Regions from separate parts of the Bacillus sp. AK031 genome, predicted to be linked through region 2. Evidence: a T-box and tRNA genes for the amino acid it is inferred to sense, from the RefSeq annotation. Region 2 holds a T-box; the other regions hold tRNA genes.

Region 1 (3,256 bases), 250 kb from region 2:
TACATTCGTAGTAGAGACAGTCGTTAACCAGGTCGGCGTGAATGTCAACACGGCATCTTCTTCCCTTCTGCAATATGTAGCAGGCTTGTCTAAAACAGTTGCCAATAATATAGTTAACAAGAGAGAAGAAGAGGGCAGAATCACAACGAGAAAACAATTAAAGAAAATACCACGCCTCGGGGCAAAGACATATGAACAATGTATCGGCTTCCTGAGAATTATCGACGGTGAAGAAGTGCTGGACAGAACGCCGATCCATCCAGAGAATTACGAAGAAGTCCGAAAGATTCTTCAAAAGCTTTCTTTAGATGAGAGTTCAATCGGAACAGAAGAACTGCGCAAAAGAATGGAAAGCATCAATGTTGATGAATTGTCAGAGGAGATTGGAATTGGAAAACTGACATTAAAAGATATCATCGATGCTCTTGTTCGTCCCGGCCGTGATCCGAGGGATGAGTTATCTGCACCACTTCTTAAAAAGGATGTATTGAAGCTTGAAGATCTTGAAACGGGAATGGAGCTTCAGGGAACGGTCAGAAATGTAGTTGATTTTGGTGCGTTTGTTGATATAGGAGTAAAGCAAGATGGGCTTGTCCATATTTCTAAACTGCGCAAAGGGTTTGTTAAGCACCCTCTTGACGTCGTTTCAGTCGGAGATGTGGTAACAGTCTGGGTAGAAAGTGCGGATGTGAAAAAAGGACGGGTAGCATTGACGATGGTGAAAGAATAAGAAATGAAGGAAACACTGCTGATCATGAGCAGTGTTTTTTTCTATAGAAGTACCAGCACTGGTTGAGAAGTTTGATCTGGTAACGGTCTTTTTCAAAGTAGGCCTTACGCATTTGACTGACAAGCCAGTTAGGCATCATCAAACCTCCTTGTTTACTTTAGGGTGAAAAGCATTCTTTTACTGATGTATTGAGAGGTGCTCAAATGAGATTATTAAAGAGTTGGGGAATAGTATTAGATTATTATTTTTAGCTCATTCCTCCCAATGAATACGAAACGGCTGAGCAAAGGCATTTGCTCTGCTGTTTCACACGATGAGCCAAAAAAATGCAGGTTCAAAGCTCCTACTTAAATATATGCTATAATAGTTTGTCAGGTTCACCAAGGGAGTGTTGAATGTGGAAAATAAAGAATTGCAGGAGCTGGTTCAAGAGATATCTTTAGAAAGCTTCGGCAAACCTTTCAGGCATAAAGCTTTTTTCAATAACCGCCTCCGCACAACAGGCGGCCGATACATGCTGCGGTCCCATAATATTGAAATCAACATTAAGTATTTGGCGGAGCATGGCATTGAGGAACTTACCGGTATCATCAAACATGAGCTATGCCATTACCATTTACACATAGAGGGAAAAGGATACAAACACAGGGACAGAGACTTCCGTGAACTGCTTCAGAAAGTGGATGCCCCAAGACACTGTACTCCGCTGTCTGCCCCTTCACAAAAGAAAAGGAAGATTATTGTTTATATATGCACATCATGCCGGCTCGTTTACAAAAGAAGAAAGAGGATCAATACAGACCGTTATGTATGCGGGAAGTGCAAAGGGAAACTAAGATTGGAAAGTGAAAAATAATCCAACAATAATTACGTGAAAAATTTCGTTGACAAGCATATTGGATGTAAGTATAATAATAAGAGTCGACAAACGACAAACAATACTTTTTGTTCCGCAGTAGCTCAGTGGTAGAGCTATCGGCTGTTAACCGATCGGTCGCAGGTTCGAGTCCTGCCTGCGGAGCCATTTTTATGAAGATGTGGAGAAGTACTCAAGTGGCTGAAGAGGCGCCCCTGCTAAGGGTGTAGGTCGTGTAAGCGGCGCGAGGGTTCAAATCCCTCCTTCTCCGCCATTATCTAATGGCCCATTGGTCAAGCGGTTAAGACACCGCCCTTTCACGGCGGTAACACGGGTTCGAATCCCGTATGGGTCACCAGGTTTTTTTACGAAGCGAAGCGTAGTAAAATAAACATTCTTTAATTTGCGCAGCGAAGCGTACCTTTAAATTCCCTTTGCGAAAGTGATGATAAGTATATTCTATTCCTTACATTAAGGAAGGATATCTTGCCTGAGTTGAATCTAGTCCTTGCATTAAGGACAGATATTTTGCCAAGTTGAATCTAGTCCTTATATTAAGGACAGATATTTTCACTCCGTGAAAAATCTTTGGTCCGGTAGTTCAGTTGGTTAGAATGCCTGCCTGTCACGCAGGAGGTCGCGGGTTCGAGTCCCGTCCGGACCGCCATTAATTTTTTGAGGAAAGTGCTTGACACTGTTCAATAAAACATGTTATATTATAAACCTCGCGTTTGCGAGAATTTAAAAATGATGGGCTATAGCCAAGCGGTAAGGCATCGCACTTTGACTGCGACATGCGTTGGTTCGAATCCAGCTAGCCCAGCCATTAAGAGCCATTAGCTCAGTTGGTAGAGCATCTGACTTTTAATCAGAGGGTCGAAGGTTCGAGTCCTTCATGGCTCACCAAAGTTTTTTGCGCAGCAAAATAACTTTCATCATGCGGGTGTGGCGGAATTGGCAGACGCACCAGACTTAGGATCTGGCGCCGCAAGGCGTGGGGGTTCAAGTCCCTTCACCCGCACTTTTCTTTTTAAAAAAGGTTATTGACATCTAACGCTAGAAATTATATAATAGATCTTGTCGCTTTTCAACGCGGTCGTGGCGGAATGGCAGACGCGCTAGGTTGAGGGCCTAGTGGGGGCAACCCCGTGGAGGTTCGACTCCTCTCGGCCGCACCAATTAAGCAATGCAAACAAATTGCGCCCGTAGCTCAATTGGATAGAGCGTTTGACTACGGATCAAAAGGTTAGGGGTTCGACTCCTCTCGGGCGCGCCATTTACAAATCAACTCAATCCTGTTTTGAGGAATGAGAGACAAAACGGGGAGTAGCTCAGCTTGGTAGAGCACTTGGTTTGGGACCAAGGGGTCGCAGGTTCAAATCCTGTCTTCCCGACCAGTGAGCAATTTAATATGCGGGTGTAGTTTAGTGGTAAAACCTCAGCCTTCCAAGCTGATGATGAGGGTTCGATTCCCTTCACCCGCTCCATAATATACTGATTGAACCTTGAAAACTGAACAAAACAAGACAAAACGTCAACGTTAATTCTAGTAAGAACACAGTTCTTACAAAGTTGCTAACACTTTAAAATTAGCAAATGAGCAAGTCAAACTTCTATCGGAGAGTTTGATCCTGGCTCAGGACGAACGCTGGCGGCGTGCCTAATACATG
Region 2 (3,256 bases):
GGCGTCATCATGGACGTTGTAAACGCAGAGCAGGCGAAAATCGCAGAAGCTTCTGGCGCGGTTGCGGTTATGGCGCTTGAGCGTGTTCCTGCAGATATCCGCGCAGCAGGCGGAGTTGCGAGAATGGCAGACCCTCGTATTGTCGAAGAGGTTATGGGAGCTGTTTCAATCCCGGTTATGGCAAAAGCACGTATCGGCCACATTGTGGAAGCGCGTATATTGGAATCAATGGGAGTGGATTACATCGACGAGAGTGAAGTATTGACTCCAGCTGATGAAGAATACCACTTGAATAAAAGAGATTACACAGTGCCATTTGTCTGCGGATGCCGTGATTTAGGCGAAGCAGCACGCCGTATTGGTGAAGGTGCTTCCATGCTTCGTACAAAGGGTGAGCCTGGTACAGGAAACATCGTTGAAGCTGTACGCCATATGAGACAAGTAAATGCGCAAGTGCGCAAGCTTGTGAACATGAGCACGGATGAAATCATGACTGAGGCAAAATTGCTTGGCGCTCCATATGAATTGCTTCTTGAAATCAAAGAAAATGGCCGTTTGCCGGTTGTTAACTTTGCAGCCGGCGGTATCGCGACTCCTGCAGATGCAGCTCTTATGATGCAGCTTGGTGCAGATGGAGTGTTTGTCGGTTCTGGTATCTTCAAATCAGACAACCCTGAGCGTTTTGCGAAAGCGATTGTGGAAGCGACTACTCACTATGAAGATTATGAACTGATTGCTAAGCTTTCTAAAAACCTTGGTATTGCGATGAAAGGGATCGAGATCTCTTCTCTGACTCCTGAAAACCGCATGCAAGAACGCGGCTGGTAATTAATGTTGAAGATCGGAGTATTAGGGCTTCAGGGAGCTGTAAGAGAACATGTCCGTGCAATCCAGGCGAATGGTGCAGAAGCAGTAGTCGTGAAAAAAGCGACACAGCTGGAAGGTATCGACGGGTTGATTTTCCCTGGCGGTGAAAGTACGACTATGCGCCGTTTAATTGATCTTTACGGCTTCATGGAACCAATGAGGGAGTTCATTGCTCAGGGTAAACCGGTATTTGGAACATGTGCAGGATTGATCCTCCTTGCGAAAAATATCGTTGGATATGCAGAACCTCATCTGGGTGTCATGGATGTCACGGTGGAAAGAAACTCATTCGGACGCCAGCGTGAAAGCTTCGAAGTTGATCTTGATATTGCCCAAGTGGGTGAAGGTTATAACGCGGTATTCATCCGTGCACCGCATATTGTGGAAGCAGGAGAAAATGTTGAAGTGCTTGCAAAGCATGAAGGCAGAATTGTTCTTGCCCGTGAAGGCCAGTTCCTTGGATGTTCATTCCACCCGGAATTGACTTCAGATAACCGCCTGACTGGATATTTCATCAAGATGGTGGAAGAAGCTAAAGAAAAACAAATGGCATAACCCTATTGCAATGAGCACATAATTGTAGTAACTTATTATACAAACTTAATCGCTCGAAATCGTTGAGAGGAAATAGTAATGCGGACTGCTTTTTTTTCAGAGAGTCGGTGGCTGGTGAGAACCGATAGAAGCACCCCATGAATCCATCCTTGAGTAAAGTACTGAACACAACTTGTTTGCCAGTATGTACTTTCGGTGAAAGCCGTTATTAGACTTAAGAGGAAAGTAGTGTGCATACTATTTTCAATCAGGGTGGCAACGCGGAACCTCCGTCCCTTTTATGGGATGGGGGTTTTTTGTGTTCCAAAATGGTTACTCTAACGAAATCGAGACAAAGGAGGAAACAATAGTGCTTGATATCAAATATTTAAGAGCCAATTTTGAAGAGGTCAAAAACCGTCTTCAAGACCGTGGAGAAGATTTAAGCGACTTTGAAAAGTTTGAAGAGCTTGATGTCAGAAGAAGAGAACTGCTTGTGGAAACTGAGAATTTAAAAAGCAAGCGTAATGAGGTTTCTCAACGTATCGCTGAAATGAAAAAGCAGAAAGAAAATGCAGATGATCTTATCGTGGAAATGCGTGAAGTGGGAAGCATGATCAAGAAATTCGATGAAGAATTAAGAGAAGTGGAAGGCGCTCTTGAGCACCTGATGCTGTCTATTCCTAATATCCCTCATGAAAGTGTGCCTGTCGGCGCTACAGAGGATGATAATGTGGAAGCCCGCAAATGGGGAGAAGTTCGTTCATTTGAATTTGAACCAAAACCTCACTGGGATCTGGCGACTGAATTGGGAATCCTTGATTTCGAAAGAGCGAGTAAAGTAACGGGAAGCCGTTTCGTATTTTATAAAGGGCTGGGGGCAAGATTGGAACGTGCCTTGATCAACTTCATGATGGATCTTCATAACGATGAACATGGATACGAAGAGATGCTGCCTCCATATATGGTTAACCGGGAAAGCATGACAGGGACTGGACAGCTGCCAAAGTTCGAAGAAGATGCGTTCTTGATCGACAGTGAAGATTACTTCCTTGTCCCGACTGCCGAAGTACCTGTGACGAACTACCACCGTGATGAAATCCTGGTGAATGACCAGCTTCCAATCGCTTATACAGCTTTCAGTGCGTGCTTCCGTTCTGAAGCGGGATCTGCGGGCCGTGACACCAGAGGACTGATTCGCCAGCACCAATTCAACAAAGTGGAACTGGTTCGCTTTGTCCGCCCGGAAGAATCTTATGATGAGCTTGAGAAGCTGACCGGCCATGCAGAAAAAGTGCTTCAACTTCTGGAGCTGCCTTACCGAGTAATGTCTATGTGTACAGCTGATCTGGGATTTACAGCAGCGAAGAAATACGATATTGAAGTGTGGATCCCGAGCTACGATACGTACCGTGAGATTTCTTCTTGCAGTAACTTTGAGGCTTTCCAAGCCCGCCGTGCCAACATCCGCTTCCGCCGCGAGCCAGGCGCAAAACCGGAACATGTTCATACATTGAATGGATCTGGACTTGCACTGGGCCGTACGGTCGCTGCTATCTTGGAGAATTATCAACAGGAAGACGGCAGTATCGCCATCCCTGAGGTGTTAAGACCTTACATGGGCGGCGTAGAAGTTATAAAACCTAAGTAATTTGAATGTCTGATAATCGGCGGAACCATTGATTTCCGCCGATTATTATCTAATGAGTTAGAGCAATATAGATTTTTTTAGAAAAAATATAGAAATATTATTGACTTAAATAGTCTGTCCATGATATTATAATTCTTGTCGATACGGAGGAATACCCAAGTCCGGCTGAAGGGATCGGTCTTGAAAACCGACAGGGGTGTTAAA
Region 3 (3,256 bases), 950 kb from region 2:
AGGGGAGTGCTTAGCGCAAGCGAAGGTGCGAACCGAAGCCCCAGTAAACGGCGGCCGTAACTATAACGGTCCTAAGGTAGCGAAATTCCTTGTCGGGTAAGTTCCGACCCGCACGAAAGGCGCAACGATCTGGGCACTGTCTCAACGAGAGACTCGGTGAAATTATAGTACCTGTGAAGATGCAGGTTACCCGCGACAGGACGGAAAGACCCCGTGGAGCTTTACTGTAGCCTGATATTGAATTTTGGCACAGCTTGTACAGGATAGGTAGGAGCCTTGGAAACCGGAGCGCCAGCTTCGGTGGAGGCGCTGGTGGGATACTACCCTGGCTGTGTTGAACTTCTAACCCTCGCCCCTGATCGGGGTGGGAGACAGTGTCAGGTGGGCAGTTTGACTGGGGCGGTCGCCTCCTAAAGAGTAACGGAGGCGCCCAAAGGTTCCCTCAGAATGGTTGGAAATCATTCGCAGAGTGTAAAGGCACAAGGGAGCTTGACTGCGAGACCTACAAGTCGAGCAGGGACGAAAGTCGGGCTTAGTGATCCGGTGGTTCCGCATGGAAGGGCCATCGCTCAACGGATAAAAGCTACCCCGGGGATAACAGGCTTATCTCCCCCAAGAGTCCACATCGACGGGGAGGTTTGGCACCTCGATGTCGGCTCATCGCATCCTGGGGCTGTAGTCGGTCCCAAGGGTTGGGCTGTTCGCCCATTAAAGCGGTACGCGAGCTGGGTTCAGAACGTCGTGAGACAGTTCGGTCCCTATCCGTCGTGGGCGCAGGAAATTTGAGAGGAGCTGTCCTTAGTACGAGAGGACCGGGATGGACGCACCGCTGGTGTACCAGTTGTCTTGCCAAAGGCATCGCTGGGTAGCTATGTGCGGAAGGGATAAGTGCTGAAAGCATCTAAGCATGAAGCCCCCCTCGAGATGAGATTTCCCATCACTTTATGTGAGTAAGATCCCTGAAAGATGATCAGGTAGATAGGTCTGAGGTGGAAGCGTGGCGACACGTGCAGCTGACAGATACTAATCGATCGAGGACTTAACCACAATTATAGCGAAACTCGGAATACTTTCTTTTCTTCATAACTTTATCTAGTTTTGAGTGAATAATTTTTAAAAAAACACTTGAAAAAATTATAAAACTCGTTATAATAGTACTTGTCCCTAAAAAAGAGACAATGTCTGGTGACTAAGGCGAAGAGGTCACACCCGTTCCCATGCCGAACACGGAAGTTAAGCTCTTCAGCGCCGATGGTAGTTGGGGGATCTCCCCCTGTGAGAGTAGGACGTCGCCAGGCTTACCATTCCGCAGTAGCTCAGTGGTAGAGCTATCGGCTGTTAACCGATCGGTCGCAGGTTCGAGTCCTGCCTGCGGAGCCATAATGGAGAGCTGTCCGAGTGGCCGAAGGAGCACGATTGGAAATCGTGTAGGCGGGTAACCCTGTCTCAAGGGTTCAAATCCCTTGCTCTCCGCCATTATATCTTAACTGGCCCCTTGGTCAAGCGGTTAAGACACCGCCCTTTCACGGCGGTAACACGGGTTCGAATCCCGTAGGGGTCACCAGGTTTTTTACGAAGCAAAGCGGAGTAAATAAACTTCCTTAAAAAATCATCAGCGCAAGGATCTTAAATAAGATTTATTAAAAGTTAAACTTAAAACCCATTACGGAGGATTAGCTCAGCTGGGAGAGCATCTGCCTTACAAGCAGAGGGTCGGCGGTTCGATCCCGTCATCCTCCACCATTAAGTTTTAAAAAAAGATTAACATCGTCGCGGGGTGGAGCAGTTCGGTAGCTCGTCGGGCTCATAACCCGAAGGTCGCAGGTTCAAATCCTGCCCCCGCAATACCATGGTCCGGTAGTTCAGTTGGTTAGAATGCCTGCCTGTCACGCAGGAGGTCGCGGGTTCGAGTCCCGTCCGGACCGCCATTATCTTTTAAAAAAATCTTAGTTCAATCTAAGAGGGTTTCGATAACTGAGAAGTTCAAGGAAGCAACTGAGTGAACACCGGAGTGCACTGACAGGTACATGAGGATGTGAGCAAAGGCGCTGACGAAGTAATTCGCAGCTTAGCGGAAGCCGAAACCAAATATGGCTCAGTAGCTCAGTTGGTAGAGCAATGGACTGAAAATCCATGTGTCGGCGGTTCGATTCCGTCCTGAGCCACCATTTTAGATAGTGCCGGTGTAGCTCAACTGGTAGAGCAACTGACTTGTAATCAGTAGGTTGGGGGTTCAAGTCCTCTTGCCGGCACCATCGGGAATATTTGGAGGGGTAGCGAAGTGGCTAAACGCGGCGGACTGTAAATCCGCTCCTTCGGGTTCGGCAGTTCGAATCTGCCCCCCTCCACCATTGTTTTTTCGCAAAGCGAAAATAACAGTCCTTAGCTTTACGAAGCGAAGCGGAGTAAAATAACTGTCCTTGAAAATCGCGTATCGAAGCGAAGCAAGGTATACTGGTAAAGACAGCAAATACTTTAATATTTCATAGGGGTATAGTTTAAAGGTAGAACAGAGGTCTCCAAAACCTCCAGTGTGGGTTCGATTCCTACTACCCCTGCCAATTATATTTGTGGCGATTGTGGCGAAGTGGTTAACGCATCGGATTGTGGTTCCGACATTCGTGGGTTCGATTCCCATCAGTCGCCCCACTAAATATTTTGAACATATTTAAATCAAAAACATATAATATATCAATGGGCTATAGCCAAGCGGTAAGGCATCGCACTTTGACTGCGACATGCGTTGGTTCGAATCCAGCTAGCCCAGCCAATTTTGCGGAAGTAGTTCAGTGGTAGAACACCACCTTGCCAAGGTGGGGGTCGCGGGTTCGAATCCCGTCTTCCGCTCCATTGATGGCGGCATAGCCAAGTGGTAAGGCAGAGGTCTGCAAAACCTCTATTCACCGGTTCAAATCCGGTTGCCGCCTCCAAACACATGCCGGTGTGGCGGAATTGGCAGACGCGCACGACTCAAAATCGTGTTCCTTCTGGAGTGCCGGTTCGACCCCGGCCACCGGTACCAATTTCATATGTATATTGCGGGTGTAGTTTAGTGGTAAAACCTCAGCCTTCCAAGCTGATGATGAGGGTTCGATTCCCTTCACCCGCTCCATACATACACATTCAAAGCCTTTCTCATAATGAGAAAGGCTTTTTTTACATTTTATCGATCTCCCTCCAATAAAGATAAGCCATTCGACAAAACTCCTCAAAAAACGGGTAGTGACAGTCACCGAGCACATCCAGCACTCCTCCT

Evidence for each region. The T-box of region 2 lies ahead of serS (serine--tRNA ligase). A T-box ahead of a tRNA ligase gene usually reads a tRNA of that ligase, here a tRNA-Ser.
Region 1: it has a tRNA-Ser gene. The T-box ahead of serS (serine--tRNA ligase) is inferred to sense a tRNA for this amino acid. The anticodon was not compared.
Region 3: it has a tRNA-Ser gene. The T-box ahead of serS (serine--tRNA ligase) is inferred to sense a tRNA for this amino acid. The anticodon was not compared.

Annotation. Positions count from the first base shown of each region.
Region 1 is NZ_CP096424.1:4,026,766-4,030,021, reverse strand. It holds gene M1E09_RS20555 (Tex family protein) at 1-730, shown strand, start outside; gene cmpA (cortex morphogenetic protein CmpA) at 753-866, opposite strand; gene M1E09_RS20545 (SprT family protein) at 1,128-1,586, shown strand; tRNA gene M1E09_RS20540 (tRNA-Asn) at 1,680-1,754, shown strand; tRNA gene M1E09_RS20535 (tRNA-Ser) at 1,770-1,860, shown strand; tRNA gene M1E09_RS20530 (tRNA-Glu) at 1,870-1,944, shown strand; tRNA gene M1E09_RS20525 (tRNA-Asp) at 2,177-2,253, shown strand; tRNA gene M1E09_RS20520 (tRNA-Gln) at 2,338-2,412, shown strand; tRNA gene M1E09_RS20515 (tRNA-Lys) at 2,417-2,492, shown strand; tRNA gene M1E09_RS20510 (tRNA-Leu) at 2,526-2,607, shown strand; tRNA gene M1E09_RS20505 (tRNA-Leu) at 2,679-2,764, shown strand; tRNA gene M1E09_RS20500 (tRNA-Arg) at 2,786-2,862, shown strand; tRNA gene M1E09_RS20495 (tRNA-Pro) at 2,907-2,983, shown strand; tRNA gene M1E09_RS20490 (tRNA-Gly) at 3,000-3,073, shown strand; rRNA gene M1E09_RS20485 (16S ribosomal RNA) at 3,200-3,256, shown strand, end outside.
Region 2 is NZ_CP096424.1:4,274,653-4,277,908, reverse strand. It holds gene pdxS (pyridoxal 5'-phosphate synthase lyase subunit PdxS) at 1-828, shown strand, start outside; gene pdxT (pyridoxal 5'-phosphate synthase glutaminase subunit PdxT) at 832-1,422, shown strand; T-box leader at 1,476-1,702, shown strand; gene serS (serine--tRNA ligase) at 1,772-3,052, shown strand; tRNA gene M1E09_RS21890 (tRNA-Ser) at 3,198-3,256, shown strand, end outside.
Region 3 is NZ_CP096424.1:3,324,652-3,327,907, reverse strand. It holds rRNA gene M1E09_RS17100 (23S ribosomal RNA) at 1-1,047, shown strand, start outside; rRNA gene rrf (5S ribosomal RNA) at 1,182-1,298, shown strand; tRNA gene M1E09_RS17090 (tRNA-Asn) at 1,306-1,380, shown strand; tRNA gene M1E09_RS17085 (tRNA-Ser) at 1,385-1,476, shown strand; tRNA gene M1E09_RS17080 (tRNA-Glu) at 1,490-1,564, shown strand; tRNA gene M1E09_RS17075 (tRNA-Val) at 1,668-1,743, shown strand; tRNA gene M1E09_RS17070 (tRNA-Met) at 1,772-1,845, shown strand; tRNA gene M1E09_RS17065 (tRNA-Asp) at 1,852-1,928, shown strand; tRNA gene M1E09_RS17060 (tRNA-Phe) at 2,093-2,168, shown strand; tRNA gene M1E09_RS17055 (tRNA-Thr) at 2,180-2,255, shown strand; tRNA gene M1E09_RS17050 (tRNA-Tyr) at 2,268-2,351, shown strand; tRNA gene M1E09_RS17045 (tRNA-Trp) at 2,488-2,561, shown strand; tRNA gene M1E09_RS17040 (tRNA-His) at 2,574-2,649, shown strand; tRNA gene M1E09_RS17035 (tRNA-Gln) at 2,696-2,770, shown strand; tRNA gene M1E09_RS17030 (tRNA-Gly) at 2,776-2,850, shown strand; tRNA gene M1E09_RS17025 (tRNA-Cys) at 2,856-2,930, shown strand; tRNA gene M1E09_RS17020 (tRNA-Leu) at 2,938-3,022, shown strand; tRNA gene M1E09_RS17015 (tRNA-Gly) at 3,039-3,112, shown strand.